3 regions of the Mesorhizobium sp. B2-4-12 genome follow, and region 2 is predicted to be linked to each of the others. Evidence: riboswitches for the same ligand, from Rfam matches in the RefSeq annotation. Region 2 holds a riboswitch; each other region holds the start of a gene.

Region 1 (10,109 bases), on a different contig from region 2:
GCATAGTGCGCGGATCCGACGTGAACAGGTTGCGGCCGGTGGGCAGCACATCGGAGCGGCCACGCGCGGGTGCGCCGGCCGGGCCGGCCTTGACGTGGCGGCCATCGAGTGCGGCAAGCAGCGCGGCCTTCTCGGCGCTCGCGCTCTGGCGGCGCATCGCGTCGGGCTCTTTTTCGGAGGCGCGGCCATAGATATGGAGCCCGTCCTTGATAGCGAAATCCTTGAGATCGCATAGCCAGGCATCGATACGGCGCAACGCCTCGTCGGGCGCATCGGTCTTGGCGACACCGGCTTCGGAGGCGAGGCCGGTCTTTTGCGCGGTTTCGACGATCAGCCTGGCCAGACGGTCGCGGCGGCGGCGGTCAAGGCCGTCGGCCTGGGCATATTCGTCGACCAGGCGTTCGAGCCGGTGCTGGTCTTCGTCCAGGCCGGCGCCGGTCAGCGGCGGCGGCAGATGGCCAAGGGTGACGGCGGCGATGCGCCGCTTGGCTTGTGCCGCCTCGCCGGGATTGGAGACGATGAAGGGATAGATGACGGGCAGCGGTCCGGCGACGATCTCGGGGAAGCAGTTTTGCGACAGCGCGACCGTCTTGCCCGGCAGCCATTCCAGCGTGCCGTGGGCACCGACATGGATGAGGGCGTGGACGCCGATCGATTTGCGGAGCCACAGACCGAAGGCGATCAGGGCATGCCGCGGGGGGAGCGTCGGGTCGTGGTAGTCGGCTCGGCGGTCGGCGGAGCGGCCGCGATCCGGTGCGAGCGCGACGGTGACGTTGCCGAAGGTCGCGGCGCGGAAGGGGAATTTCGCTGAGGCCGGCGCTTGAACACCCCCCTCTGTCCTGCCGGACATCTCCCCCTCAAGGGGGGAGATTGGCAGTTTCGACGCTCCGCCTACTCCGGCAACATTGGAGATTGGCGAAACCGGCAATGACAGCGCAATCTCCCCCCTTGAGGGGGAGATGTCCGGCAGGACAGAGGGGGGCGCCTCGCGCAAACCTGTCTCGCCTTGGGTCTTACCCCAAGCTGCTTCGACTGCGGCAATTGCAGCAGTCGGTAACTCTGTAGAAAGACCGAGATAGTCCTCCAGCCCCAATCCTTCTTCGCCGCACTCCAGCAAGTCCAGCAGTTCCCGCGGCGTTCGCGGAATCCCGTCGACGGCATAGCCCTCTTCGCTGAGGTCATGCAGCATGGCCAGCACGCTCGACGGTACGTCGAGGCCGACGGCATAGCCGGTGCGGCCGGGGGCGCTCGGGTAATCCGGAATCAGGATGGCGAGCTTGCGGTGGGCGCGAGATGTCTGCTGCAGGCGAATAAAGGCCGCGATGCGGTCCGCCACCTGCGCTACCCGATCCGGTTCCGGCCGGTTGGCGAAGGCGCGGTGGCCAAGTGCGGGATCGACATCGCTTTCGCCCTTGAAGGAAATGGCGCCGGCGAGGATGCGGCCGTCGAGCTCGGGCAGGACGACATGCATGGCGAGGTCGGCGGGCGCCAGGCCGCGCTGGTTGTTTTCCCAAACGTCGCGGCGGGTGGTGGCGACGATGACCTGGAAGACGGGGACGCCGGCGCGATCGAACAGGGTCTCGACGCCGGGCTCCGCGCCGGACGCGAAAGCGGTCGCGGTGATGATGGCGGCCGGCTTCAGCGTAGCGATGGCGGTTTCGACAAAGGCGAGGGATGCCGGGTCCTTGAGGCTGGAGACAAAGATCGGCACGGGGGTGATGCCGCGCTGTCCCAGTGCCTCAACGAGCGCGTCGATAGGCGCGACATCGGCGGCGAGCAGCATCGAGCGGTAGAACAGGATGGGCACGACCTTTCCCTCCCCCTCGAGGGGAGGGTGGCCCGCAGGGCCGGGTGGGGTCGGGGCGACTGGATACGGCGTTTCTTGAAGTCGGCGCACTTCCCCGGCGACCCCACCCCCGGCCTGCGGCCGGACCCTCCCGTCGAGGGGGAGGGGGACGCCGCACTCGACGACGCCACGTCCTGGCTCGTAGTAGCCCGCTTTGGGCACAGTTACCGGCGCAACTGCTGCTTCATCCTTCCCCAGCAGCCCTGCCAGCCTCTGCACCAGCGCGCTCATATTCGCCGGGCCGCCCTCGCGGAAATAGCCGAGCAGCGCATCCAGTTCCGCGCGCGGCAGCGTCGAGGCTTCGATCAGCCTGAGATCCTCGTCGTGGCTTTCACCGGGCAGCAGCGCCAGTTTTATGCCGCGTTCCCGGGCGGTCGCGGCAAGCTGGTCGCAGCCATAGCGCCACCAGTCGTAGCCGCCGAGGATGCGGACGAGAATAACCCTGGCGTGGCGGGCGACGCTGTCGATCCAGAGGTCGACGGACATCGGGTGGCGCAGGTCACGCAGCGCCGCCAGCCGCATCGAGGGCAGGCGGCCGGCATCCGCCTTCCACGCGGCCGCCAGTCCGGCGAGGTCGCTGTCGGTGAAGGACAGGGTCACGATATCCGCCGGCGTCTGCCGCAGATCGACCGGCTCGGCGAGATCGTCGAGCGAGGCGGATGTCGTGGTGAGGATGTGCATCGCGGCCCGTGCCCGAAAATCAGCCGGCGAGTATACGCTCGATCGCAGGGCGGTTCAGCCCCTTGAGGCCGATGACGACAAGGCGCGAGCGGCGGTCGTCCTCGGCGGTCCAGGCGCGGTCGTAGTAATGGTTGACGCGCGGGCCGACGGCCTGCAGCAAAAGCCGCATCGGCTTGCCGCCGACCTCGACGAAACCTTTCACCCGCAGCACGTTTTCCTGTTCGGCGGCGTCGGCGACGCGTTTTGCCAGCTCGTCCGGATTGGCGATCGAGGGGATGTCGACAATGAAAGTGTCGAAGTCGTCATGCTCGTGGTCGAATGCGCCGTCGTGATGGGATTTGCGGTTCTCGATGTCGTCCTCGACGGCGAGGCCGAGCCCGAGCAGTACGGAGGGATCGACCTTGCCGTGGGACGTCGGCACGATCTTGACGGCACGGGCGGAGTGTTCGTTGACGATGGCATTGGCGCGGGCTGAGCCGGCGGCGTCCATCAGGTCGCTCTTCGACAGGATGATCAGGTCGGCGCAGGCGATCTGATCCTCGAACACCTCCTCGACCGGGTCATCATGGTCGAGGCTGTCATCCCCGGCGCGCTGCGCCTGCAGGGCGTCCATGTCGTTGGCGACTCGGCCTTCGGCCAGTGCGGGGCCGTCGACCACGGCGATCACGCCATCGACGGTCACGCGGCTCTTCACCGTCGGCCACTGGAAGGCCTGGACCAGCGGCTTGGGCAAAGCAAGGCCCGAGGTTTCGATCAGGATATGGTCAACTTTCGGCGTCAGCGACAGGATCCGGTCGAGCGCCGGCACGAAATCGGCCGCCACGGTGCAGCAGATGCAGCCATTGGCCAGTTCGACGATGTTTTCCTCCGGGCAGGTGTCGATGCCGCAACCTTTCAGGATCTCGCCGTCGATGCCGATGTCGCCGAACTCATTGACGATGATCGCGATGCGCTTGCCGCCGGCGTTTTCGAGGAGATGGCGGACCAGCGTCGTCTTGCCGGCGCCGAGGAAGCCGGTGACGACAGTGCAGGGAACACGGGAGACGGAAGTGGTCATGGTCAGTCTTTCAGCAGGTCGAGGGGAGGGATGCGGGCAACGAGGCCGCGCTTCAGGGAATCGGGGCGGCCGCGCCAAGGGATAAGGCCGTCGCTCGAGGTGGCGAAGAGTTTGGCGCCGGTAACGAGGTCGGCGCCGCTGCCCGTGGTCAGGTCGCCGAACACATAACTCCAGCAGCCGTCGCGCAGGATTGCGGCGCTGAGCCGGCGTTTGCAGTTGCCGAGGCATTCGACCGTGCGGACGCGGACGTGCTCGGATGCCGCGGCGCGGCCTGTGTCCTGTGCCAGGAGTTCGCCGGCGCGGGGATGGGCGTCGGAGCCGGTTTCGTCGCGGCAGGACGCGCAGACGATAACGGTGACGCCGGACAAGGCGTCGCCATCGGCGGACGATATATCCGCTGCACTAGCCGAAAAACTGCCGTTGTGGTCCAAAAACCGGGCTCCTTGCCCGGAAACCCGCCGGGCGATCGGATTCTTCTGTCGCAGACGGCAGGTCTCCTGGCTCGCGAGTCGTCGCCTTGGTTAGCCGCCTTCCCGGGAATTCCCAGTGGCTTTCGGCCTTGGCTCTTCGCTTACAGTTGCGGGGACAGCCGCGGATTTGAGACCGAAATCCCGCACCGCATTCCCTCTTAGCCCCAGCCGTTGCGGGCAGGGGACCGTCTGGAGCGGATTTAGGCTTTTACAGGCAGCTGTGTCAACGCGCGGCTACGACATGGCGATGTCGACCAGCGCCGGGCCTAGATCTCCGGCGGGCGTCACGTCGATACGTTCAAGGCCAAGCCAGACCTGCATCTGCTTCAATTCCTCGAAGAGCTGGGCGGCGGTTTCAGGCGGCGCTCCGGGCTCGGCATAGGCCGCAGGCACGCGCAGCACGCTTGCCGGCCGGTCGGCCCGAAGGTCGACGCGAGCGACGATCCTGTCGCCAAGCAGGAAGGGCAGGACGTAATAGCCGTACTGGCGTTTTTCGGCCGGAGTGTAGAGCTCGATGCGGTAGTGGAAATCGAACAGCCGCTCGGTGCGCGAGCGCTCGAAGACGACCGGATCGAACGGTGCCAGCAGGGCGCGCGCTTCGATCTTGCGCGGGAGACGGGCATCTCTATGGAGGTAAGCCGGCTTGTTCCAGCCCTCGACACGCACCGGCAGTAACTCGCCCAATTCGACCAGTTCCTCCAGCCGGCCCTTTATGTCTGCGGGCGACAGACGGAAATAGTCGCGCAGGTCGCCGGCTGTAGCCACGCCGTGGGCGCGGGCGGAAATGCGCAGCAATTCGCGATGCGCGTCCTCGGCAGCGGGCACCGGCAGATCGAGGATCGCTTGCGGCAGCACGCGCTCCGGCAGGTCATAGAAGCGCTCGAAGCCGCGGCGGTGCGCGGTGGTGATGCGGCCGGCCCAGAACAACCATTCGAAGGCGTGCTTGGCGTGGCTCCAGCCCCACCAGCCGCCCGAACCTTTCTGGCCCTCAAGCGCCGAGGCGGCGATCGGGCCGCGATCGGCGACTTCCCGATAGATCTCTTCGATGTAGGCGGCGTGCTCGCGGCCCCATTTGGCGAGGCCCAGATACATTTCGTCGCCTTGCTCGGCGCGCTGCATGCGCCAGCGCATCAACGGGTATGTCTCGACTGGCAGGAACGAGGCTTCATGCGCCCAATATTCGAACACCGTGCGCTTGCGCGTCACGGCGGCATTGTCGAGGAGCGCGAGCGGGTAGGGGCCAAGCCGCGAATAGAGCGGCATATAGTGCGCGCGCACCACCGCGCTGACGGAATCGATCTGCAGCAGGCCGGTGCGGGAGAGAACGCGGGCGAAGTGGCGGCGGTCCGGCGTACCATTTGGGCGGGGATCGAGAAATCCCTGGGCGGCGAGCGCGACGCGCCGGGCCATGGCGAGCGAGATTTTTTCCTTCATCGGGAGCCCTTGCCCTGATCGATTTGCGGATTTTAGCCGGTGATTCCGGCATGCTAGCAGGCAAATGGCGGTAGATATGTCAGGAGATAAAAGTGGAGTAGAAAGTGAAGGAAATCAAACAGGAGCGCATCGGACCAGTTTCTTCCGTTATGCCGTCCAGCCCCGCGTTTTGAACAAGGTTTGACTTGCTTCGCTGGAAGTGCTGCGCTAACCCTCGCCGCGTTGCAGCATAGGCCCCTTAAAACGGTTCAGCGGTTAAACTGTCACGCTTCCGCATTAAGGTCCGGTGCTGTAACAAAAGTGGATTGGCGCCAACGGAAAGCCGCTGCATGAACGCACTTCTCAGTTCGTACCTGCCCATCGTCCTGTTTATCGCAGTGGCGGCGGTCGTCGGCATCGCGCTTATCGCGGCGCCGTTTCTGGTGGCCTACCGCAACCCCGATCCTGAAAAGCTTTCCGCCTACGAGTGCGGTTTCAACTCGTTCGACGACGCCCGCATGAAATTCGACATCCGTTTCTACCTGGTGTCGATCCTGTTCATCATCTTCGACCTGGAAGTGGCCTTCCTGTTTCCCTGGGCGGTGTCCTTCTCGAAGATCGGCATGCTCGGCTTCTGGTCGATGATGGTGTTTTTGGCAGTGCTGACCATCGGCTTTGCCTATGAATGGAAAAAAGGAGCGCTGGAATGGGATTGAACGACAGTTCAGGCACCCGCGTCGCGCCGAAGCCCAAGGGCATTATCGATCCCAACACCGGCAGGCCGGTGGGGGAGGACGATCCCTTTTTCCTCGAAATCAACAATGAGCTCGCCGACAAGGGATTTCTTGTCACCTCGACAGAGGCGCTGATCACCTGGGCGCGCAGCGGCTCGCTGATGTTCATGACCTTCGGCCTCGCCTGCTGCGCGGTCGAGATGATCCACACCTCGATGCCGCGCTATGACTCGGAGCGGTTCGGCGTGGCGCCGCGTGCGTCTCCGCGCCAGTCCGACATCATGATCGTCGCCGGCACGCTGACCAACAAGATGGCGCCGGCACTGCGCAAGGTCTACGACCAGATGCCGGAGCCGCGCTACGTCATCTCGATGGGCTCCTGCGCCAATGGCGGCGGCTATTACCACTATTCCTACTCGGTGGTGCGCGGCTGCGACCGCGTCGTGCCGGTCGACATCTATGTGCCCGGCTGCCCGCCGAGCGCCGAAGCACTGCTCTACGGCATTCTTCTCCTGCAGAAGAAAATCCGCCGCACCGGCACGATCGAACGGTAAATCCATGGCCGCATCACTGAGCGAACTGTCGAGCTATCTCGGCGAGAAAATGAGCGGACGGATCTCGGACGCGGTGTTCGCCTATGGCGAACTCACCATTCATGTCGAACCACGCGACCTCGTCGAAGTGATGACTTTCCTGCGTGACAATGCGCACTGCCAGTTCATCTCGATCATCGATATCTGTGGCGCCGACTATCCGTCGCGGGCCAAGCGCTTCGACGTCGTCTATCATCTCCTGTCGCCGAAACAGAATGTGCGCATCCGCGTCAAGGTGCAGGCTGACGAGGAGACGATGGTGCCGTCGATCACCGGCGTCTATCCCGGCGCCGACTGGTTCGAGCGCGAGACCTACGATCTCTATGGTGTGCTGTTTTCGGGCCATCCCGACCTGCGCCGCATCCTCACCGACTATGGCTTTGATGGTCACCCGCTGCGCAAGGATTTCCCGCTGACCGGTTTCGTCGAGCTGCGCTACGACGACGAAGCCAAGCGCGTCATCTACGAGCCGGTCGAGCTCAAGCAGGAATTCCGCAATTTCGATTTTTTGTCTCCTTGGGAAGGCACGGACTACGTGCTGCCTGGAGACGAAAAAGCCAAGACGAATTGAGGCGCCAGAATGGCCGAAACCTCCGTCCGCAATTTTAACATCAACTTTGGGCCCCAGCACCCCGCTGCCCATGGTGTTCTGCGGTTGGTTCTCGAACTCGATGGCGAAGTCATCGACCGCGTCGATCCGCATATCGGTCTACTGCACCGCGGCACCGAGAAGCTGATGGAGCACAAGACCTATCTGCAGGCCGTGCCCTATCTTGATCGGCTCGATTACTGCGCGCCGATGAACCAGGAGCACGCCTTTGCGCTTGCCGTCGAGCGGCTGCTCGGCATCGAAGTGCCGAAGCGAGGCCAGCTGATCCGCGTGCTCTATTGCGAGATCGGCCGCATCATGTCGCACATCCTCAATGTGACGACGCAGGCGCTGGACATTGGTGCGCTGACGCCGCCGCTGTGGGGCTTCGTCGAGCGCGAAAAGCTGATGGTGTTCTATGAGCGCGCCTCCGGCTCGCGCATGCATGCAGCCTATTTCCGCCCGGGCGGCGTGCATCAGGACCTGCCGCAGAAGCTGGTCGAGGACATCGGCAAATGGATCGATCCGTTCCTGAAGTCGATCGATGATCTGGATGCGCTGTTGACCGGCAACCGCATCTTCAAGCAGCGCAACGTCGACATCGGCACGGTGTCGCTGGCCGACGCCTGGGCCTGGGGCTTTTCGGGCGTGATGGTGCGCGGTTCGGGGGCGGCGTGGGACCTGCGCAAGTCGCAGCCATACGAATGCTATTCGGAAATGGATTTCGACATCCCGATCGGCAAGAACGGCGACTGTTTCGACCGCTACCTCGTGCGCATGGAAGAGATGCGCCAGTCGGCCCGGATCATGCGCCAATGCGTCGATCTGCTGCTCGGCAAGGAAAGCACCGGTCCGGTGTCGAACCTCGACGGCAAGGTCGTGCCGCCGAAGCGTGCGGCGATGAAGCGTTCGATGGAAGCGCTGATCCATCACTTCAAGCTCTACACCGAAGGTTACCGCGTACCGGCCGGTGAGGTCTACGCGGCCGTCGAGGCGCCGAAGGGCGAGTTCGGCGTTTATCTGGTCTCCGACGGCACCAACAAGCCCTACCGCTGCAAGCTGCGCGCCCCCGGCTTCGCGCATCTTCAGGCCATGGATTTCCTGTGCCGCGGCCACATGCTGGCCGACGTCACCGCCGTCCTCGGCTCCCTCGACATCGTGTTTGGTGAGGTCGATCGCTAAATGTCAGTCCGCCGTCTCGCAGAAGCCAGCGTCCAGCCAGCCTCCTTCGCCTTCAACAGGGCGAACGCGGCAGCGGCGAAGCAATGGATCAAGAAGTACCCGAAGGGCCGCGAGCAGTCGGCGATCATCCCACTTCTGATGCTGGCGCAGGAGCAGGAAGGCTGGGTCACCAAGGCGGCGATCGAGACGATTTCGGACATGCTCGGCATGCCCCGTATCCGCGGGCTCGAAGTCGCGACCTTCTACACGCAGTACCAGTTGAACCCAGTCGGCACACGCGCTCACATCCAGGTCTGCGGCACCACGCCTTGCATGCTGCGCGGCTCCGAAGCGCTGATGGATGTGTGCCGCTCGAAAATCCACCACGACCAGTTCCACACCAATGACAAGGGCACCTTGTCATGGGAGGAGGTCGAGTGTCTCGGCGCCTGCGTCAACGCGCCGATGGTGATGATTTTCAAGGATACGTTCGAGGACCTGACGCCCGAACGGCTGGCCGAGATCATCGATCTCTATGATGCGGGCAAGGGGGCTTCGGTGCCGCCGGGACCGCAGAACGGCCGCACAGGCTCCGAACCGGCCTCGGGCCTGACGACGCTGACAAGCGAGAAAGCGATCCTGAAATCGACCCGGGACAGGGAAGCCAGGGCGGCGGCGAAAGCAGCCAAGGCTGCGGCCGTTCCGGCGAGCGCGCCTGCAGTCGTTGTCTCGCAGCCGCCTGCTGCTCCGGCACCGACGGCTCCGGTCGCGCCATCGAAGTCCAGCAAGCCGAAGACCGATGCGCTGGAAACGAGCCCGGCGATGATGACACCGTCGCCGGTCAAGGTCGCGCTGGCCGAGGAGAAGGCGGCAAGCGTCAGACCGCCGCGCCACTCTGCCGCTAACGCCAACCAAGCTGCCCCGGAAGTCGAGGCGGTTTCGAAGCCGCGCAGCGGGCCGAAGCCCAAGTCCGAACCAGCTGGCGCTTTCAAGTCGCCGGAAGCCAAGCAGCCTGTCGCCAAGACGGCAAAGCCCTCGCTCGAAGACAAGAACCGCCCGGCCGGCATCGAGCGCCCGGCTTCGGTCGACGATCTCAAGCTGATCTCCGGCGTCGGGCCGAAGATCGAGGGCATTCTGCATTCGCTTGGCATCTACACCTTCGCGCAGGTCGCTTCGTGGCAGAAGGCCGAGCGCGAGTGGGTGGACGGCTATCTCTCCTTCCAAGGCCGCATCGACCGGGACGACTGGGTCAAGCAGGCCAAGGCGCTCGCCAAGGGCGGCGTCGCCGAATACATCCGCGTTTTCGGCAAGAAGCCGGTCTGAGGGACGAACAATGCTTCAGGACAAAGACCGTATCTTCACCAACATCTACGGCCTCTTCGACAAGTCGCTGGCCGGCGCGATGGCGCGTGGCGCCTGGGACAACACCCCCGGCATCGTTGCCAAGGGGCGCGACTGGATCGTCAACGAGATGAAGGCGTCGGGACTGCGCGGCCGTGGCGGCGCCGGCTTCCCGACGGGCCTCAAATGGTCGTTCATGCCCAAGCAGAGCGACGGCCGTCCGA
Region 2 (10,109 bases):
CGAACACTTTGGTGTAGGCCGGCGCGTTGGCAGGCGCCTTGGTCTGCGCGCCGGTGATGACGTCGAACTTGTTGACGCCATGATACTTATCGGCGGCGGCTTCCGCGGGTGCGTAGCCCTTGCCCTTCTGGGTCACGACATGGATCAGCACCGGGCCTTCGCCATTGTCGCGGACGTTCTTCAGCACCGGGATCAGATGCTCGAGATTGTGACCGTCGATCGGGCCGATGTGATAGAAGCCGAGTTCCTCGAACAGCGTGCCGCCGGTGACATAGCCGCGCGCATGCTCGACCGCCCTGGTGATGGCGCGATCGACGCGCTTGCCCAGATAAGAGGTCAGCTTCTTGCCGAAATCGCGCAGGCCGACATAGGCCTTGCCCGAGGCGAGCCGCGCCAGATAGGCACTCATGGCGCCGGTCGGCGGCGCGATCGACATGTCGTTGTCGTTGAGGATGACGATAAGGCGGGCATCGAGCGCGCCGGCATTGTTCATCGCCTCATAGGCCATGCCGGCCGACATGGCGCCGTCGCCGATGACGGCGATGACGTTGTTGCGGCCACCGGCGAGGTCGCGGGCGGCGGCCATGCCGAGGCCGGCCGAGATCGATGTCGAGGAATGGGCCGCGCCGAAGGGATCGTATTCGCTTTCGGCGCGTCGGGTGAAGCCGGACAGGCCGCCTTCCTGGCGCAGGGTGCGGATGCGGTCGCGGCGGCCGGTCAGGATCTTGTGCGGGTAGGCCTGGTGGCCGACATCCCAGATCAGCCGGTCATCCGGCGTGTTGAAGACATAATGCAACGCCACGGTCAGTTCGACCACCCCAAGGCCGGCGCCGAGATGGCCGCCGGTGTGGGATACGGCATCGACGAGTTCGGCGCGAAGCTCGGACGCCAGTTGCGGCAGATCGCTCTCGTCCAGCGCGCGCAAATCCGCCGGGATGCGGACCTTGTCAAGAAGCGGCGTATGCGGCGTTGCGTTCACGGGTGCTCAGGCTTTCTGTTCATCGGCGGGATAGGCTGCCAGCCGGCGAAAGTAAATGCGTGTCGGTGACGCGGATCGGGCTGAGATCTAGCCTTCAGGCAGCGGGATGAATTCCTTGTCATCTCCTGGAACGATATCGAAGCGGCCTGTCTTCCATTCCTGCTTGGCCTGTTCGATGCGCTCCTTGGACGAGGAGACGAAATTCCACCAGATGTAGCGCTTCGAGCCAAGCGAGGCGCCGCCGAAAAGCATGAAATGCGCACCGGTTTGCGACGATACGATGATCTCGTCACCAGGCCGGAACACCAGCAGCCGCTCCGCCGGAAACACATCGCCCGAAATCGAAACCTCGCCTTCCAGCGTATAGATGGCGCGTTCTTCCGCGTCGGGCGGGATTTTCACGCTGGCGCCCCGCGCCAGGCGCAGGTCGGCGTAGAGCGTTTCGGAATCGGCCCTAACAGGGGAGCGCAGTCCCTGGAAATCACCGATGACAACGCGGCCGCTGACGCCTTCGGCATCGATCTCGGGAAGGCGCAAGACAGCCGTGTTCTCGAACACCGGCGCCACTTCCTCCTTGTCGTCTGGCAAGGCAAGCCATGTCTGCAGGCCCGAAATCGACATTGGCGCGCCGCGCAATTCCTCTGGCGTGCGCTCGGAATGCACGATGCCGCGGCCGGCGGTCATCAGGTTCACGTCGCCGGGCTGGATGACCATTTCGGTGCCCAGCGAATCGCGATGCCGGATCTTGCCGTCAAACAGATAGGTGACCGTCGACAGGCCGATATGGGGATGGGGACGGACATCGAGCGCCTGGCCCGCGCGCAGGATCGCCGGCCCCATGCGGTCGAAGAAGATGAATGGGCCGACCAGACGCCTCTTGGCGGTTGGCAAGGCTCGGCGCACCTCGAAGCCGCCAATGTCCTTGACGTTCGGGATGACCATCAGTTCGATCTGATCGCTGGCAAAGGCATCGCCGGCTTCAGGGTCCTTCCCCGGGAAGAAGCTCATGAACTCTCCTTGTCAGCGGTCCAGACCGCCTTGGCCGCATCAGGCAAAACGGAGCGCCGCCTTTGCCCGAAGTTTGGCCGCCACCTCTTCGCGGTTGCGCGGATGCTGGTTTGTTTCGAGAGAATCGAGCAGTTCCCGCGCCGATGCCGCGATGGCCTCCACCGCATGGTCGAACGCATGCTGGTTCTGCTTCGAAGGCCGCGTCGTCCCGCTCAGCTTGCGGACAAACTGAAGTGCCGCGTCGCGAACTTCATCGTTGGTTGCCGGCGGGTCAAAATTGAACAGGGTCTTGATGTTTCTGCACATCGCTTCCGTTTCTCCTCTTGTCCTGGAGCCGTTCCAATCGGGACGAGCTTGATCCTCAATCATGATCGTGTCCAAAAACCGGCGAGGCAAGACCGTCATCGCGACCGTGCCTCAGTCCGCGTCGAGCGGCTCCGTTCCGACCGGCTTTCCATCGCGCGACAGCCTGATCTTCTCGACCTTGTCCTCCGCAGCCTTCAGCAACCGGTCGCAATGCGCCTTCAGGGCCTCACCGCGTTCATAGATCCGGATTGACTGATCGAGCGGCACGTCGCCACGCTCCAGGTCATCGACGATCTTCTCCAGCGCATCGAGTGCCTGTTCGAAGCTCATCGCCTTGACGTCTTCGTTGGTCTCACCAGCCATCATTCATCCTTTCATCAGCCGCGCGACATGGGCCGCGACCGAAAATGCCAATCCCTGCAGATCGTAGCCGCCCTCAAGCAGGCTGACGAGCCGGTTGTCGCCGTGACGCGCGGCGCGTTGCATCAGTTGGCCCGTCGCCCAGTCGAAATCATCCTCGGTCAGATTGATCTCGGCCAGCGGATCGCGGTGGTGCGCGTCGAAGCCGGCCGAAATGATGATCAGATCGGGTGCGAATTTGTCGAGCGCCGGCAGTATCCGCGACAGGAAGGCATCGCGAAACACCTCGCTGCCGGTCTGCGGCGCCAGAGGCGCGTTGACGATGTTGCCGGCCCCGGTTTCGTTCTTCGCACCGGTGCCGGGATAGAGCGGCATCTGATGCGTCGAGCAATAGAGCACCGACGGATCGTCCCAGAAAATATCCTGCGTGCCGTTGCCGTGATGCACGTCCCAGTCGACGACGGCGACGCGCTCGGCGCCATGCTTCTTCTGCGCATAGCGCGCCGCGATCGCCGCCGTATTGAAGAAGCAAAAGCCCATGGCGGTGGTTTTCTCGGCATGGTGGCCGGGCGGCCGCGCGGCGACGAAGGCATTGTCGGCCCGGCCAGTGAAGACGTCGTCGACGGCCGCGTTGGCGGCACCGATCGCGGTGATCACCGCCTGCCAGCTCTTCGGGCTGGCGGTGGTGTCGGCATCGACGCGGGCGATGCCCTCTTCGGGGATGGCGGCGCGCACACGCGCGACGAAATCGGCCGGATGCGCGTAGAGAATAGTGGCTTCATCTCCTTCCGGCGCCTTGACGCGATCAAGCGCGGCAAAGGCTTCGCCGTCGAGCACGCGCTCGATAGCGCGCAAGCGGTCCGGCCGTTCGGGGTGGCCGGGCGGCGTGATGTGTTCAAGGAAGATAGGGTGCGTGTAGAGACGGGTGGCCATCGTCCCTATCTAGTGCCCCGACACGGCAATGGCTATGCGTTGCGGCTTGATCGCTGGGGAAAATCACGTCTGCGTCCATTCGCGTCGCTGCGGGGATTGGCGCGGCCGGGGCTTCGGCGTAAGGTCGCCACCACTGCCTGGTGCCCGCCGGCCTGTTTGTTCTCAGTCGCATTATGCGACGCCAAGTGAAATCCACTTGGCTGCAAATGCTCTGGCGGGAGAATCGGGAACACGGTTGAATTCCGTGGCGTGCCCAACGCTGTAAGGGGGACCGCGCCGGTAAATGCCACTGTCGATGACGGGAAGGCACCGGACGCGGGTTGATCCCGAGCCAGAAGACCGGCCTGGCAGGCATCGTCACCCGCATGGTCAGGCGGGCGGCATTGATTTGAAGTCGCAAGGGGACAAGCGATGCTGGAAGCCATGACCGCTCCTGTGGGCGATGGATTTGACCAGATGGCGCGCGACGCCGTCTACCGAGCCATGTTCACCAGGCGCGATGTTCGCAGCCATTTTACTCCCGAGACCATCGACGACGAGGTGCTGGCTCGGCTGCTGCTTGCAGCCCATCACGCGCCATCGGTCGGGTTCATGCAGCCGTGGAACTTCATCGTCATTCGCGGTGCCGGGCGCCGGGAGAAGGTACGTGACCTGTTCCTGGCCGCGCGTGAACAGGAACTGCCAGCAATCGAGGAAGAGCGACAAGCGCTCTACCGCAAGCTCAAGCTGGAAGGCATCTGCGAAAGCGCGCTCAACATCTGCATCACCTGCGACCGCCAGCGCTCGAAAGGTTCGCCGCTGGGGCGCTGGCACAATCCGGAGATGGATCTCTACAGCACGGTCTGCGCCGTGCAGAATTTCTGGCTGGCGGCACGGGCCGAAGGCATCGGCGTCGGCTGGGTCAGCATCATCGAGCCTGAGGCGCTGAAGCGGCTGTTGGCCATTCCCGAGCACGTGACGCCGGTCGCCTACCTCTGCGTCGGCCGTGTTTCCGAGTTCGCGCCCAAGCCGGACCTCGAGACACATGGCTGGGGCCGGCGATTGCCGCTGCCCGAATTGATCATGAGCGAGACGTTTTGCGGCCAGGGCGAGGCGCCGCTCAAATCAGCGGTGTCGCGCCTCTATACCGTCGCCGGCACGCCCGCCAGCCCGGCCGATCAGCGTGTCGCGCCGGCCGTGTCCCAGCGCGAACCACCGAAGGAGGAGAGCGCCTTGTCCTTGAGGTTCCTGAACTTCGACGATGCCTCGGCCAGCCGAGCGTCCCAGGCTGGATCAGGCAGCTGGCCGGCAATGGTCTTGAAATAGACCTGCATCAGGCAGGCGATGGCGAAGGGCTCGATGAAGGTTGCCTTGAAGGCCCAGGCAAAGACGATGGCGAGCACGAAGGCCCAGCCGGCAAGCTGCCCGGGCATGAGGAAAAGAATGGCGCCGGCCGGGGCCAGCATCAGCAGGAAGATGACAAACGACACGCCCCACATGATGATCGCCAGCCAGACGGCGTTCTTGACCATGATCTTGCCGTTCTGGGCGTAGAGCACCACGCCTTGGCGTGCGGTTTCGAACGGCGAGGACGAGTTGATGCGGATATTGTAGCCGAGGATGATCTCGTCGACATAGGTGAGCGACAGGCGGATTACCGTGTTGATGAAAGACACAAGGCCGCTCAGGCCTGGAATGGGCAGGAAAGCGGCTACGCCGCCAAGCAGGCCGGTAATGGCGCGGATAGCGCCCTTGACCAGCTGGTCGACGACGAAAAGGACGTTAGCCTCGGCGAAACGCTCGGTCACGACCTCCTTTGCGTACACGATCTGGTTCTTACCGTCGGGAACGTCACGGCCGTCGATCAGATGGACCATGACGGCGATATGGCCGGCCTTGACGACGTAGAGAATGTATTCGCGGATCCAGTAGACGGCGATCGAGACGGCGCCAAAGCCGACGACGCCGCCCCATAGGGCAAAGGACAACGGCCCGTCGGGATCGGTGGAGATATGGCCGACGCCATAGCCGACGGAGGCGCCCGTGCCAGTCGCCAGGATATAGGCCAGAGTGATGCCGAAATAGACGATCATGCGAAAAACAATGAAAGGCCAGGTCCGCATCATGATGGACACCGACCTGCCGATATCGAAATCCCACATGCCCCGAATCTCCCCTCAGAGAGGGCTGGGAGGATGCGCTCACCCCGAAGATTGTCAACCGGGGGGCGACGAGAAGAAGCGAGCAGCCGCTCGTTCGCAAACGTTCGGAATTGGCCGAGGCTTCCGCGACGTCGTCATCCACGGGCGGAGCGACGCGAAGCGGAGCGCAGACCCGAGGATCCATGCCGTAATCTTGATCGAAGATCACAGCGGAGCAGAATTCTGGACCGTGGCAACGCGTCGAAGTCGCGGCATGGATCCTATGGTCTGAGCCGCGTCGCTTCGCTCCTTGCTTCGCCATAGGATGACGAGGCAAGCGGACGCTTCAGTCAATCGCCAACGCAGGCGACCTGCCAGCAGGACCTTTCCGCCGCGTCGATCCCTCGGTGGACTACAGAATCTCGGTCTTGGCGATATGGATGCCAAAACCCTCCAAACCAACATAATGGCGCTCGCGCGAGGCGATCAGGTTGATCGAGGAAATGCCGAGATCCTTCAGGATCTGCGCACCGAGGCCGATTTCGCGCCATTCGTTTTCGCGCCGGCGCGCCTCTTCGTGATCCTCGCGGTCACCTGATGCAGGGCGCTTGCGCTCCTGATGGGCGACACCGACCGAGCCTTCGCGCAGATAGACGATGACACCGCGCTTACGCTCGCCCATCGCCTTCATGATGCCGTCGAGCCGATGGCTGGTGCCGAAGACGTCGGTCACCACGTCTTCGGAATGCAGCCTGACCGGAACGTCCTCGCCGTCGCGGATATCGCCGAAGACCACCGCGACATGATGCATCGTGTCCCAGGGCAACGTATAGGTGAAGACCTGCGCCTTGCCGCCGAGCGTGTCGATCTCCGAGCAAGCCACGCGTTCGACCAGCGTTTCCTTGCGTTGCCGGTAGGCGATGAGATCGGCGACCGAAACCTGCTGGAGGCCATGCTCCTCGGCGAAGGCCGCGACCTGTGGGCCGCGCTTGACGGTGCCGTCGTCATTGACCAGTTCCGAAATGACACCGATCGGCGGCAGGCCGGCGAGTTTGCACAGATCGACCGCCGCCTCGGTATGGCCCGAACGCATCAGCACGCCGCCTTCGCGCGCGATCAGCGGGAAGATGTGGCCGGGACGGACGAAGTCGGAGGCGCCGACATTGCCGTTGGCGAGATTGCGCACGGTCAGCGTGCGGTCGTCGGCCGAAATGCCTGTTGTCGTGCCGTGCTTGAAATCGACGCTGACGGTGAAGGCGGTGGTGTGGGCTGAATCGTTGTCGGCCACCATCGGCGCAAGGTTAAGCCGCTTGGCTTCCTCGCGCGGCATCGGCGTGCAGACAATGCCCGACGTGTTGCGCACGATGAAGGCCATTTTCTCGGGCGTGCAGTGGACGGCGGCAACAATCAGGTCGCCCTCGTTCTCGCGCCCGTCATCGTCCATGACGACGACGATCTCGCCGCGTTCAAAGGCACGGATGGCTTCGACGATCTTCTTCTGGTCGTAAGGCATGGAGCGCTCGCTTCGTTCGCAGGGCAGTAGGGAATAGGGCAGTAAGGCAGTAGGGAAAAGGAAAATATGTTGGGCAGGCAGGCTGCCTACTGCCTACTGCTACTGTCTATTCCCTGCCCTGTCTGTCCTCGATGGCGCAGATAATGATCGGCTATGGCGCAGGCAACCATGGCCTCGCCGATCGGCACGGCGCGAATACCGACGCAGGGATCGTGCCGGCCCTTGGTCATCACCTCGACGTCGTTGCCGTCTTTGTCGATAGACTTTCGCGGCGTTAGGATCGACGAGGTCGGCTTGACGGCGAAGCGGGCGACGATCGCCTGGCCGGTAGAGATGCCGCCGAGGATACCACCGGCATTGTTGGACAGGAAGACCGGCTTGCCATCGTTGCCCATGCGCATCTCGTCGGCATTCTGTTCACCGGTGATGCGCGCGGCCTCGAAGCCGTTGCCGATCTCGACGCCCTTGACGGCGTTGATCGACATCAGCCCGGAGGCAATGTCCTGGTCGAGCTTGGCGTAGATCGGCGCGCCGAGCCCTGGGGGGACGTCATCGGCGACGATCTCGATCACCGCGCCGACCGAGGAACCCGATTTGCGGATGCCGTCGAGATACTGCGTGAAAATGGGAATAGAGGCTGGATCGGGGGTGAAGAACGGATTTTCCGGGTCGCCAATAAAATTCCAGTTCCAGTTGGCGCGATCGATCGACTTTTCGCCCATCGACACCAGCGCGCCGCGCACCACCATGCCCGGCACCACCTTACGCGCGAGCGCGCCGGCCGCCACGCGCGCCGCGGTCTCGCGGGCCGAGGAACGGCCGCCGCCGCGATAGTCGCGTATGCCGTATTTGACGTCATAGGTGTAGTCGGCATGGCCCGGCCGGTATTGGCGGGCAATCTCGCCATAGTCCTTCGAGCGCTGGTCGACATTTTCGATCAGCATCGAAACCGGCGTGCCGGTGGTGATCATCGTCTCGCCGTCCTCGTCGAGCACGAAACCGGACAGCACCTTCACTTCGTCGGGCTCACGGCGCTGGGTGACGAAACGCGACTGGCCGGGCCGGCGCTTGTCGAGTTCGGCCTGGATTTCGTGGCGCGTGAAGCGGATACCCGGCGGACAGCCATCCACCACGCAGCCGAGCGCTGCGCCATGGCTTTCGCCCCAGGTGGTGACGCGGAAAAGATGGCCGAACGTATTGTGAGACATGGAAAAGTGCCCTGCCCGGCATCGAAGCCGACTGAAGTCTGCCTTCTATTGGCGTTTTCCACAGGGGTCAAACTGTGATCTGGCGGATTTAGTTTTGACACATTCGGTTGGTTTCTGCTCTGCTCCATTCGCCGTTGAGGATCCGCCGCCACCGTGCCGGCGCAATGACCAAAGAGGACGATGATGCGTACCCTGATTGGCGCTGTTGCCGCCATACTGCTGCTTTCCACCGCCGCTTTCGCCGGGCAGACCGAAGGCCTGATCAAGAAGATCGACAAGGACGCGCTGACCCTGACGCTGGATGACGGCAAATCCTACAAGCTGAACGCCGAGACCGATCTCGACTCGCTGAAGCCGGGCATGGACGTCGTCATTGCCTATGACGTGACCAATGGCGAAAACGTCGTCACCGACATGGAATTGCCGGACACCGAATAGGAGCCTCCGGCTTCGCACGGCCAGATCCATTTCGACAGGCTCGGAATCGAGCTCCCGGATGGACCGGACGAGAGTTAGCACTTGCTAATGCAACTCGTTGGTAGCAGTCTCAGCTCACGGATCCAGCCATCGGCTGGATCCGCGGCGGGAGCAGGACAATGTGCAGCGACTGCGAGGGCGAAGGGATCCGCCGGAGGGATTTCCTCAAGGTCGGCGCGGGGCTCGTCGCGACCGGTTTTGGCGGAGCGGTCTGGCCGGCGCGCGCGGCCGAGGGCACTGCGACGCCTCTGCCTCCCGATGAAGCGTTGGCCGCGTTGAAGTCCGGCAACGAACGCTATGTCAGCCATCCGGAACTCTGTTCGATTGACCTTGCCGCGCAGCGGAATGCTGTCGCTACACACCAGGCGCCTTGGGCCACGGTCATCAGTTGCGCCGACAGTCGCGTTCCGCCGGAGCTGATTTTCGGCGGCCACGGCGTTGGAGAACTGTTCGTCGCCCGGAATGCTGGCAACCTCGTCGACACCGCGACGCTCGGAACGGTCGAATATGGCGCGGAGGTACTCGGTTCGCCGTTGATCGTCGTCCTCGCGCACACAAGCTGCGGTGCGGTCAAGGCGGCTTGCGACGTGGTCACCAAGAACGCCACTTATCCGGGCGCGATCGGTCCGATGATCGAGCCGATCTTGCCGGCGGCAATCGCGGTGCGGAGCGAGGCGGGCGATTTTGTCGACAACACGGCTAAGGAGAGCGCAAGGCGGACCGCGAGGCGCCTTGCCGTTTCAAGCAAGCTCTTGGCCGGTCTCACCGGGACCGGGAAGCTGAAGATCGTCGCGGCGATCTACGATCTTGAAACGGGTGTGGTGACCTACCTCGAATGATACGTTCATCCGGGCGACCGCGCTCAACCTCGGATGAATAACCATCATAGCCAGGACAGCTACAGCCACTCCAGGCATTCACCCTGCAGCCGGAGCACGCGATCGTGCGGTATCTCCAGGTTCGCGGCCTCGTCCTCGGGCATCTCAAGCACGAAGCGAAACAAGGTCCGCATGACGCCGCCATGCGTCACGCAGATCGTGTTGTGGTCGAGCGCGTCGAATCGGGGCTTCACCCGTTCAAGCAGCATCTGGTAGCTCTCGGCACCTTCGCCGGGCGGCTGGAAGTTCCATTTATCCAAAGCGCGAGTCTTCTTCGCACGGGGATAGCGTGTCTCGAGCTCGGCAAAGGTGAACCCCTGCCAATCG
Region 3 (10,109 bases), on a different contig from region 2:
TGGTCGTCGCCTTGAATTTCCCCATCAGGTAGGGACCGGAGCGCACCGGCTCGTATTTCGGCGCTTCGTGCCTTTGACCACGCCGCGTCGATCACCGCCTGTGGAATTCCGTGGTTGGTTACAGCCAGAACCCAGTGTCGCGGCAGATGCGATCGACTTCGACGGCGAGCGCCTTCTTCTCGTCAGTGCTGGCGTTTCGAACCGCCCGGGATCGAATACCGGAAAGTGTCGGTCCGCCTGCCGCCGGGCCTAGTCCATATGCGCTGCAGGCGCGCCGCCGGCCGGACCGGCCGTCGGCTTGCGCAGCAGGAAGACAAACGGGATGGCGAGCAGCGTCATCACCATCAATATTTTGAAGTCGTTGACGTAGGAGATCATCATGGCCTGGAGATTGACCATGCGGTCCACCTCCGACAGCGCCATTGGATCGCCACCCGCCGCAGCCGGCGAGACTGCCCAGAGATTGGGGTTGAACGGGCTGATGAAGGCGGAAAGTTCGGCGTGATTGACCTGCGTGTTGCGCACCAGCAGCACGGTCACGACCGAGACGCCGATCGACGAGCCAAGATTGCGCACCAGGCTGAACAACGAGGTTGCGTCGGTGCGGTAGCGTGCGTCGAGCGTGGCGAAGGCAACCGTCGACAGCGGCACGAATACCATTCCCATGCCCAGGCCCTGGATCACCCCGGAGCTGATGATCAGCCAGTTGTCCATCTGCGGCGTGAAGCTGGCCATGGTGTAGAGCGACTGGGCGGTCAGGAGAAAACCGATGACGACGAGAATTCTGGCGTCGATCTTGCCCATGATCCGTCCAACGGCGAGCATCGAAATCATCGTGCCGACGCCGCGTGGTCCCATGACGATGCCGATGGTGACGGTCGGATAGCCGAAGATGGTGGACAGCATCGGCGGCAGCAGCGACATGGAAGCTAAAATCAGCACACCCATGACGAAGATGAACGCCAGCCCGGTCACGAAATTGCGGTCGAGGAAAATCTTCGGATCGATGAAGGGATGTTCCGATGTGACCGTGTGAATGATGAACACCCAGAAGCCGGTGATCGAAAGCCCCAGCTCGATCCAGATCTCGACCGAGGAAAACCAGTCGACCTCGCCACCGCGGTCGAGCAGCAGCTGCAGCGCGCCGACGCCGAGCGATATCATGGCAAAGCCGAAGAAATCGAAGCTGCGCACGCGCCGGGCAACGACCGGCAAATAGGCGGCCATGCCAAGGAAGGCGACGATGCCGACCGGCAGGTTGATGAAGAACACCCAGCGCCAGTTGAAGTTCTCGGTCAGCCAGCCGCCCAGCGTCGGACCAAGGATCGGCCCCAGCATGATGCCGGCGCCCCAGATGGCCATTGCCTGGCCGTGACGTTCCTTGGGATTGATGTCGAGCAGGAAGGTCTGCGACAGCGGCACGATCGCGGCGCCGAACACCCCTTGCATCAGCCGGAAAAGCACCATGGTTTCCAGGCTCCACGCCAGGCCGCACAGCATGGAGAAGATGGTGAAGCCGACCACCGCCGTCAGGAACAATTCCTTGCGGCCGAAGCGATCGGCGAGCCAGCCGGTGACCGGCGTCATGATGGCGGCGGCCACGATATAGGAGGTCAGCACCCAGTTTATGTTGTCCGGGGAGGCGCCGAGATCGCCGGTCATCGTCGGCAGCGCGACATTGGCGATGGTCGTGTCGAGCGCCTGCATGATCGTCGCCAGCATGAGCGCGACCGTGATCAGGCCGCGATGCGGCACTTCTTTGAGGGGTTCGGGCGTGCTCATGCGCGCAACTTCCAGCAGGTAACAAAAACGTGTACACAGGGTTTCCGGGCGGCAAGGCCTTCCCTGAGAGACCTTCATCGCGGTGGGACGCGATTATCGATGTGGGGGTTACATCGACCGAAAGTCTCGAGTGAGCGGATGCCTGCCGCCCGGAAACATGAGGACCGACGGGGCGGTGTCGAAGATTTCAGGTGTCGGCCAAACCACGACGCGGCTCGAACCAGGCACTGATCCTTCCCGCTCCTCCCATCAGACCAATCCTGCTATTCGCTTCCACCCGCCTGGTCCTCGCGGGCTTCCGCCGACTTACTGCGCGTGCTCGCCAGCCGTTGCGTGACCGAATATGGCCGGAAAACCGCGGGCAACCCCGGTATCGACCGTGACGGAGACGCTCATGCCGGTACGCAGAGCCATCTTGGCGTCGGGATCGGTCAGTTCCAGCCGCACCGGGATGCGCTGCGTGACCTTGACCCAGTTGCCGGTGGCATTTTGCGCGGGCAGCAGCGAGAATTCCGCACCGGTTCCAGCACCGATCGCCTTGACGGTCGCCTCGAAGGTCCTGCCCGGATAGGTGTCGACGACGATCTCGGCCTTCTGGCCCGGCTTCATGTTGGTGAGCTGGGTTTCCTTGAAATTGGCATCGATCCAGGTGTCGCCGGTCTCGACCAGAGAAAACAACGGCGTGCCGGAGCCGACAAACTGGCCGACCTTGAAGGACGAAGCCTGGGAGATGACGCCATCGGCGGGCGCCTTCACCGTGGTCTGCGCCAGGTCGTATGCGGCCTTGTCGCGGGCGGCGAGCGCCGACATCACGGTCGGATGCTTGTCGGTTTCGATGTCGGGGTTGCCGCCGAGGGCGGCCTTGGCGCTGATGATGCCCTGCTGGGCAACGGCAAGCTGCTGCTTTGCCTTGTCGAGATCGTTCCTGGCCTGGTCGAGTGAAGACTTGGCGTTGATGCCCTTCTGGGCAAGATCGGCGGCACGGCCATACTGCGACTGGGCGTAGTCGACCTCGCTGCTGGCGGACTTCTCCTGCGCCATTGCCTGGCTGTAAGCGGCGCGCAGCTGCTCGACATTGAGGCGCGCGGCAGCAACAGCCGCGTCGGCCTGGGCAAGCGCGATCCGGTAAGGCTCGGGATCGATGGCGAACAGGAGATCGCCCTGCTTAACCATCTGATTGTCCGATATGGCGACCTGAACGATGCGTCCCGCAGTGTCCGAGGCGATCGACACCTTGGCCTGCTGCAGGTTGGCGTTCTCCGTCTCCTGATAGCGTCCGCCGGTCACCCAGACATAGCCGCCGCCGATGACCAGGGCCGCCGGCAAGGCGAACATCAGAAAAAAACGGCCCATGCGGCGCTTCTTCGGCGCTGGCACTGGCTGCACGGGAGGAGCGACGGCAACAGGAGCAGCAGCCGGCTGGGCCGGTGCATCCATCTCCACCTTGGGGGCGCTCTCGCCTATCTTGGCTACCGCGTTCATGCTGCTGCGCCTTCTGTATTCTTGACCTTTTCGTCCGACGATGAATCGCCATCCGCGAGATTTTGCGCCATCGCATCGAGCGACCTGATCAGGATGCGACGGTCCTCCGGCGAAACGCCGACAAGCGATTCCTCATAGACCTCGCCGGCGAGGCTCTTGACCTCGGCATAGGCCGCGCTCGCCTTGGCGGTCGGAAAAATCATCCGCACTCGGCGGTCGGCGGCGTCGGCGCGGCGTTCGATCCACCCGCCCTCCTCCATCCGGTCGACAAGGCGCGAGACGCTGATGGGCTCGATTTCGAGCAATTCCGCGAGCCGGGCCTGCGAGACCCCCGCCTCCTTGGCGACACGCACCATAAGGCGCCACTGCGCCGACGACAGGCCAAGCCCGCTGGCGCGCATCTCGAAGCGCTTGCGCAGCAGACGCTGTACGTCGTGGATTAAAAATCCCAATCTATCGATGCCATCAGAAACCATGAGCGATACTTATAATAAGCGTGCTTACTATTCAAGGTGCCAAATCGCAACGGAAGCCGGCAAATGTGCAGGACAGCCATGCGACACGGTCATGGTTGGCAAGAAGTAAGCGTCGTGAGCTTTTTGGAAGGAACCTGACAAGGGCAGAACCGAACGTTCTCACAGGCGATTTCGAACGACCATCGTGACGACGAAGAACGCGCCGAGCGAACTGGTGATAATGCCGATCGGCAATTCCTGTGGCGGCAGAAGCGTGCGGGCCAGAAGATCGCTTGCCAGCAAAAGCACCGCCCCAAACAGCGCGCAGCTTGCGATCAGACGCAAATGCAAGGGGCCGGCCAGCGGCCGCGACAAATGCGGGATCATCAATCCGACAAAGCCGATGACGCCGGCGACCGAGACCAGAATTGCCGTCGAGAAGGCGGCGACGAGGAATGTCGCCCTGCGCATCCTTGCCACGGGCACGCCAAGGCTTTCGGCGGCACTTTCGCCGGCCAGGAAGGCGTCCAGCCTGCGATGGTTCCAAAGCCCGTAGGCCGCGATCGTGCCGGCCCCCAACGCACCCAGCCACACATTGTCCCAGCGCGCCAGCCCAAGCCCGCCCATCGTCCAGAACAGCACCGAATGGGCCGCGCGCTGGTCTCCGGCAAAGACCAGGTAGTTGGTCAACGCCGTGAACATGAAGGAGACGGCAAGCCCGGCAAGGATCAAACGTTCCGGGCCCTGCCCCCTTACCCGCGCGACCAGCAGCAGCACGATGCCCGCTGCCAATATGCCGCCGGTGAAGGCCGCGATCGGCAAGGTCCAGATGCCGAAACTGTCACCAAAGACGGTGATGACGGAAACCGCGCCCGCGGCGGCCCCCGAAGACAGGCCGAACAGGAAGGGATCGGCGAGATCGTTACGCGTCACCGTCTGCAGCAACGCGCCGACCATGCCGAGGCCCGCGCCGACACAGACCGCCAGGATCGTGCGCGGCAGCCGCAGATCGACGACGATCTTGCCCACCGGGCCAGACACCTGATGTTCATTCAACCCAACGGCATGGCCAAGTGCGGCAATGACGTCGGTCAGCGGTATCAGCGTCGAACCATAGGCGATCGACAGCAGCACGAGAGCGACGGTCGCCACCGCGCCCGCCGCCATGGCCAGCGGGAATGCCTTATGCCCTGAGAGCGCGCCGGATTTGTGCTTCAGGGCGAGATGCATCAGAACGCTTCCGGATGCATCGCCCTGGCGATCTTGCCGATCGCGTCGATGTTTGCCGGTCCGGGCGTCAGCTCGGCATAACGCAGGGCCACGAAACGCTCGTTCTTGACCGCGTCCGTCTCTTTCATCGCCGGATGGGCCTTGAGGAAGTCGAGGAGCTTCTTGTAGCCGCCACCATCCTGGTAGTCGAGCAGGATAAGGAATTGCGGATTGCGCGACGCCACGGTTTCCCAATCCGTGTTGCCCCAGCTCGTCTCCATGTCGGCCATGATGTTTTCGCCGCCGGCCGCCGTGATCATGGCACTCGGGATGGCGAATTTTCCGGCGGTGAACGGCTTGTCCTCGCCTGAATCATAGAGGAACACCCGTGTTCCATTGCGGGCGCCGACCTTGGCGGTAATGTCGGCGAGTTGCGCCTTCCAACCGGCAACGAGCTTCTCCGCCTCGGCCTCCTTGCCGAAGATCTTGCCCAGTTTTTCGACATCGCCGTAGAAAAGGTCCATCGAGGCGGCGGGCCGGTTCTTGTCGAGATGGACGCAGCTTTCCGTCAGCACCAGCGTCTTGATGCCGTGCGGCGCGAGCGTGTCGGGCGTCACATCGCCGCCCGGCTTCATGCCATAGTACCAGCCGGCGAAGAAGAAATCAGGCTCGACCGCGACGAGGTTTTCGAGTGTCGGGTATTTCGGCGCCAGTTCCGGGATCGAACCCTTCTCGGCCTTGAAATCGGGCCCGACCTTGTACCATCCGGTGATGCCGGTCAGGCCGACGATCGACGGCTGCAGCTTCAGCGCGAAGGCCATCTCTGCCATGTTGAGATCGTGGATGACGGCGCGCTTGGGAGGCGCATCGAAGGTCAGCGGCTTGCCGCAACTGTCGACGGTGACCGGGAAGGCGAAGGCTGCCGACGCCAGCAGCGAGAAGGCGAGCGACAGGGCGAGGCGTTTCACGATTTTTGCTCCTTGGTTGAACTGTGTCGGATGAAAGTTGGTTTCGGTCAGGAAGGCGCGGCACGGTTCGGAACATCGAACACGGTCAGTTCGCGATCCTCGGTGGGATGGCGCAGGCGAAACACGTCGACGCCGAAAATCTCGCGGATCAGCTGTTGCGTCAGCGCTTCGCGCGGCGCCGCCAGCGCATGCAGCCGGGCTTCGTTCATCACCGCGACCCTGGTGGCGAAGGGTGCCACCAGCGCCAGATCGTGCAGCACCGCGATCACCGTCATGCCGAAGCCAGCCACGAGTTCGAGCAGTTCCGCGCGGGCGCGCGGGTCGAGATGATTGGTCGGTTCGTCGAGGAACAATACTTTCGGTTCCTGGGCGATGGCGCGCGCAAGCTGGGCGCGTTGGCGTTCCCCGCCCGACAGCGAGCCAATGGTGCGGCTAAGCAGGGGCAGCAAACCGGTCCGGCGCAGCGCGTCCACGACAATGTCGCGTTCCTCGCTCCTGCGTTTCAAGCCGGCATGCGGGACGCGGCCAAGCTCGACATAGTCGATCACCGCCAGCCGCGGATCCGGCTGGTCGGTCTGGCCGACGACGGCGATGTGAAGGGCCCGCTCGGCCGGCGAAATCCTGTCGAGGCGGCGCCCGCCGAGTTTCACCTCTCCGGAACTTGGCTTGAGCATGCCGGACAACATGCGCAGCAACGTGGTCTTGCCGGCGCCGTTGGGGCCGATAATGGCGAGGCGATCGCCGATGGCCATGGACAGGCTGACCGCGTGGACCAGATTCCGCCCATTCGCCACCGCGCCGAGATCGCGCGCCTCGAGAAGCGGCACCGTCATCGGCTGTCTCCTGCTGGCTCGCCCGCTACCGGGATGCGGGCCAGCGTCTTGCCGGCCAGTCGCGGCGGACGTTGTCCGGCATTGCACCAGCCGTCGGGGAGCGAGGCGTAGAGCCTGGCAAACCGCACGAGATCGCCGGCGTCGGCCTCGGGATCGATGGAGCCGAAGAGATAGGCGGCCTTGCCCGGGGCCTGGAACGCCACCGCCAGCGGCCGCGCACAGCCTGCCATGCACGCCACCCCCTCGACCGTGAAACCCTGCGCCACCGCGAGTTCGGCGTGGGTCGACAACCGCGAGCGCAAATCGGTGCACAAAGCTTCGCCCGACCTGGTCCCTGTCGGGATGTCGCGGCAAAGCGTGCACACGATGATACGGTGAATGCGATCTATGGCGGCGCCCAACTTTCCGTCTTTCTCGATTGGCGACGGAAGGATGTTGGCGGTCGGTCGTCAGACCGACGTCCACGTCTCCTCCCGGCACACCCCGTCCGGTCAACTCCGTGATGGCAGGTCTCCTGGCTCGCGGGTCTCGGCGCAATCCTGCCTTCCCAGCCTCGCCGGCCAGTGGCATTTCGGATCTCGCTCACCGCTTACAGTTGCGGGGGCAGCCACGGCCTCGATCCTAGGCGGATCTCACCGTGTTCCCTTTTCACCCCTCGCCTTTCGACTCGGGGACCATCACCATTCCACCCTAGTTTTCCCCGGATTGCATCGCAACGGATTTCTCAGTCGCCACGATCGGAGCCGAAGCCGCGCGCGACCACGCATCTTTATGTAATAACATAACGCAATAACGCATGAGGCGCGGCGCTGTCAAGCGAGGGGCTGTCAGCCATCTGTCGAGCGAATTGCGCGGAGTGCGCAATTTCGATCAAATTGGCCAAGCGCGGAAAGCCGGATGATTTCAGGTCGAATCGACCTGAAATCTGAATCCGCTTCTAATCAAAGAGATAGGGCATGACGTCGTCTGAAAACCGCTTCACACTTTTCGGCATCATGCTCTGGCGGAAGATCACAAATCAAGATTCCAGTTCTGACCAACCAGATCCTTGCCGAAGGAATGGTGAGGTTCTTCCTCGATCAGTTTGAAGCCGGCGGCCTGATAGATATGCCGGGCAGCGGCGAGAATGTCGTTTGTCCACAAGGTCAGGGTCTTGTATCCCCTGGCGCGGGCAAAGCCGATGACTTCCTCCACCAGTCGCTTGCCGATGCCGAGGCCACGCGCCGAAGGCTCGACATAGAGCAAACGCAGCTTGGCCACCTGATCCGACTTGCGTACGACGAAGACCGAGCCGACGACCTCGCCTTCCCGCTCGGCGATCCAGCTGCGCTCCCATTTCGGATCGTAGGATTTCACGAACGCCACGAGGATTTCGGCGACCAGCGCCTCATAGGTTTCGTCCCAGCCATAGTCCTGGGCATAGAGCAGCCCTTGCCGGTGGGTGATCCAGCCGATGTCGCCGATCTGCAGCGGCCTCAACAGATAGGGGATCGTTGGCTCGGCATTTTCGGCGAGTAGACGCTGCACCGTCTGCATGGATTTGACCAGCCGGTCTTGTTCCGATGCCGGCAGCCGATCGAGCAGGGCCCGGACCTGATCGTGCGATTCCTTGTTCAGCGGTGCGAAGGCATTCCTGCCCGCCTGCGTCAACGCAATCGACGATTGCCTCGCGTCCGAAACCAGCGTCGCTCTAGAGATGAGGTGAAGGCGTTCGAACTTTTTCAGCAAACGGCTGACATAGCCGGCATCGAGGCCGAGATCGCGTCCAAGGTCGGTCGCGGTCAGGCCATCGCGATGCGCCAACTCGTAGAGCACACGCGCCTCGGTCAGGGAGAAGGCGCTTTTCAGCAGCCCTTCGTCGAGCAGCCCGATCTGGCGGGTGTAGAAGCGGTTGAATGCCCGCACGACATCGATCCGCTCATTGGGCGCATCATTGCCGGGCTGATGGTGAACCGTCATGGACATCTCCTGTCTTTACAGGATCAATCATTTACTTGACTGAGTCAACTATCTTGAGCATCCGACGTGTTCACATCATCGGCAACACCGGCCAACGATCCGCAAATCCTGCCGCCGGATAGCACCGCGATCGGCCCGAACTGCTGCAGCACGGCCGCGCTCTGCGTCGGCCGCAGGAACACGCAATCGCCTGGCCTGATGGCCGTATCGGCAGGCAAGCCCATGAATTGCTGCAACCGATGTCAACAGGCGGGAGCGGCGTGAGGGCGATCCTGGCCGGTCGCTGGTCTATCTCGCCCGACGAATAAGGCCTTCAAAGCCGTCGGCCAGATCGGAGGCGCCGGCCGTGAACATCTTAACGAGGTTCTAGGGACGGCCGGGAGTTTTGTTGGCATCAAGGAGGATGGCCCTGCCCTCATGCAGAACAAAATCGAATTTTCCGTAGTCAAAGCCGAGTTCACGTCGCCGCGGCGGAACGTTGCCCGCTTCTGGTCCTCGGTTCGGCCAAGCTTCGGTGAGTTCACCATCATGATGGAAAGAGGCACTCGGCGCGCCTTGACTCTGGCAGGCCAGCAGCCTATCTCATCGCCACGTTAGCACTCGCCATTGGTGAGTGCTAACTACAGGTCCGGCGCCGCCGGACTTTGTTGTTGTCCGGCTTCGCCGGATGGAGGAACTGTTTCTCACCGTTCTCATCGAGGAAGAAAAAATGGCAAAGTCGAAGTTCCGCCCGCTTCATGACCGCGTGGTCGTTCGCCGGGTCGAATCCGAATCCAAGACCGCCGGCGGGATCATCATCCCGGATACGGCGAAGGAAAAGCCGCAGGAAGGCGAGATCATCGCCGTCGGCTCCGGCGCCCGCGACGAAAGCGGCAAGCTCGTTCCGCTGGACGTCAAGGCTGGCGACCGCATCCTGTTCGGCAAGTGGTCGGGCACGGAAGTCAAGCTCAATGGCGAAGACCTTCTGATCATGAAGGAATCCGACATCATGGGCATCATCGGCTGATTATCGGCCTTTCCGTCAACTGAATCTTGAATCTTCGGGCTCGCTGCGAGCCCCTGCCAGGAGTTAAACATGGCTGCCAAAGACGTAAAATTCTCCCGTGACGCCCGCGAGCGCATGCTGCGCGGTGTCAACATCCTCGCCGACGCGGTGAAGGTCACGCTCGGCCCCAAGGGCCGCAACGTCGTCATCGACAAGTCGTTCGGCGCCCCGCGCATCACCAAGGACGGCGTCACCGTCGCCAAGGAAATCGAGCTTGAGGACAAGTTCGAGAACATGGGCGCGCAGATGGTCCGCGAAGTTGCTTCGAAGACCAACGACATCGCCGGCGACGGCACCACGACCGCGACCGTTCTGGCTCAGTCGATCGTCCAGGAAGGCCACAAGGCGGTTGCCGCCGGTATGAACCCGATGGATC

Evidence for each region. Region 2 has a riboswitch for cobalamin ahead of bluB (5,6-dimethylbenzimidazole synthase). Riboswitches for the same ligand answer to the same signal wherever they lie in the genome.
Region 1: another riboswitch for cobalamin. It lies ahead of FJ934_RS15430 (DUF1636 family protein); the one in region 2 lies ahead of bluB (5,6-dimethylbenzimidazole synthase).
Region 3: another riboswitch for cobalamin. It lies ahead of FJ934_RS19100 (DUF1636 family protein); the one in region 2 lies ahead of bluB (5,6-dimethylbenzimidazole synthase).

Annotation. Positions count from the first base shown of each region.
Region 1 covers NZ_VFVC01000023.1:28,142-38,250, forward strand. Annotated here, with positions in the region: gene FJ934_RS15420 (cobaltochelatase subunit CobN) at 1-2,527, opposite strand, end outside; gene cobW (cobalamin biosynthesis protein CobW) at 2,547-3,584, opposite strand; gene FJ934_RS15430 (DUF1636 family protein) at 3,587-4,015, opposite strand; cobalamin riboswitch at 4,054-4,259, opposite strand; gene FJ934_RS15435 (winged helix-turn-helix domain-containing protein) at 4,289-5,488, opposite strand; gene FJ934_RS15440 (NADH-quinone oxidoreductase subunit A) at 5,818-6,183, shown strand; gene FJ934_RS15445 (NADH-quinone oxidoreductase subunit B) at 6,174-6,755, shown strand; gene FJ934_RS15450 (NADH-quinone oxidoreductase subunit C) at 6,760-7,365, shown strand; gene FJ934_RS15455 (NADH-quinone oxidoreductase subunit D) at 7,375-8,565, shown strand; gene FJ934_RS15460 (NADH-quinone oxidoreductase subunit E) at 8,566-9,867, shown strand; gene nuoF (NADH-quinone oxidoreductase subunit NuoF) at 9,878-10,109, shown strand, end outside.
Region 2 covers NZ_VFVC01000031.1:54,182-64,290, reverse strand. Annotated here, with positions in the region: gene dxs (1-deoxy-D-xylulose-5-phosphate synthase) at 1-979, opposite strand, end outside; gene FJ934_RS18635 (pirin family protein) at 1,067-1,987, opposite strand; gene FJ934_RS18630 (DUF2277 domain-containing protein) at 2,027-2,293, opposite strand; gene FJ934_RS18625 (exodeoxyribonuclease VII small subunit) at 2,405-2,656, opposite strand; gene FJ934_RS18620 (histone deacetylase family protein) at 2,660-3,586, opposite strand; cobalamin riboswitch at 3,767-3,949, shown strand; partial or broken gene bluB (5,6-dimethylbenzimidazole synthase) at 3,998-4,579, shown strand; gene FJ934_RS18610 (hypothetical protein) at 4,744-5,727, opposite strand; gene ribB (3,4-dihydroxy-2-butanone-4-phosphate synthase) at 6,119-7,219, opposite strand; gene aroC (chorismate synthase) at 7,306-8,427, opposite strand; gene FJ934_RS18595 (DUF1344 domain-containing protein) at 8,611-8,865, shown strand; gene FJ934_RS18590 (carbonic anhydrase) at 9,024-9,743, shown strand; gene FJ934_RS18585 (histidine phosphatase family protein) at 9,803-10,109, opposite strand, start outside.
Region 3 covers NZ_VFVC01000033.1:17,526-27,634, forward strand. Annotated here, with positions in the region: gene FJ934_RS19070 (DHA2 family efflux MFS transporter permease subunit) at 250-1,782, opposite strand; gene FJ934_RS19075 (HlyD family secretion protein) at 2,089-3,264, opposite strand; gene FJ934_RS19080 (MarR family transcriptional regulator) at 3,261-3,740, opposite strand; gene FJ934_RS19085 (iron ABC transporter permease) at 3,900-4,949, opposite strand; gene FJ934_RS19090 (ABC transporter substrate-binding protein) at 4,949-5,896, opposite strand; gene FJ934_RS19095 (ABC transporter ATP-binding protein) at 5,944-6,729, opposite strand; gene FJ934_RS19100 (DUF1636 family protein) at 6,726-7,130, opposite strand; cobalamin riboswitch at 7,216-7,423, opposite strand; gene FJ934_RS19105 (helix-turn-helix domain-containing GNAT family N-acetyltransferase) at 7,741-8,688, opposite strand; gene groES (co-chaperone GroES) at 9,398-9,694, shown strand; gene groL (chaperonin GroEL) at 9,764-10,109, shown strand, end outside.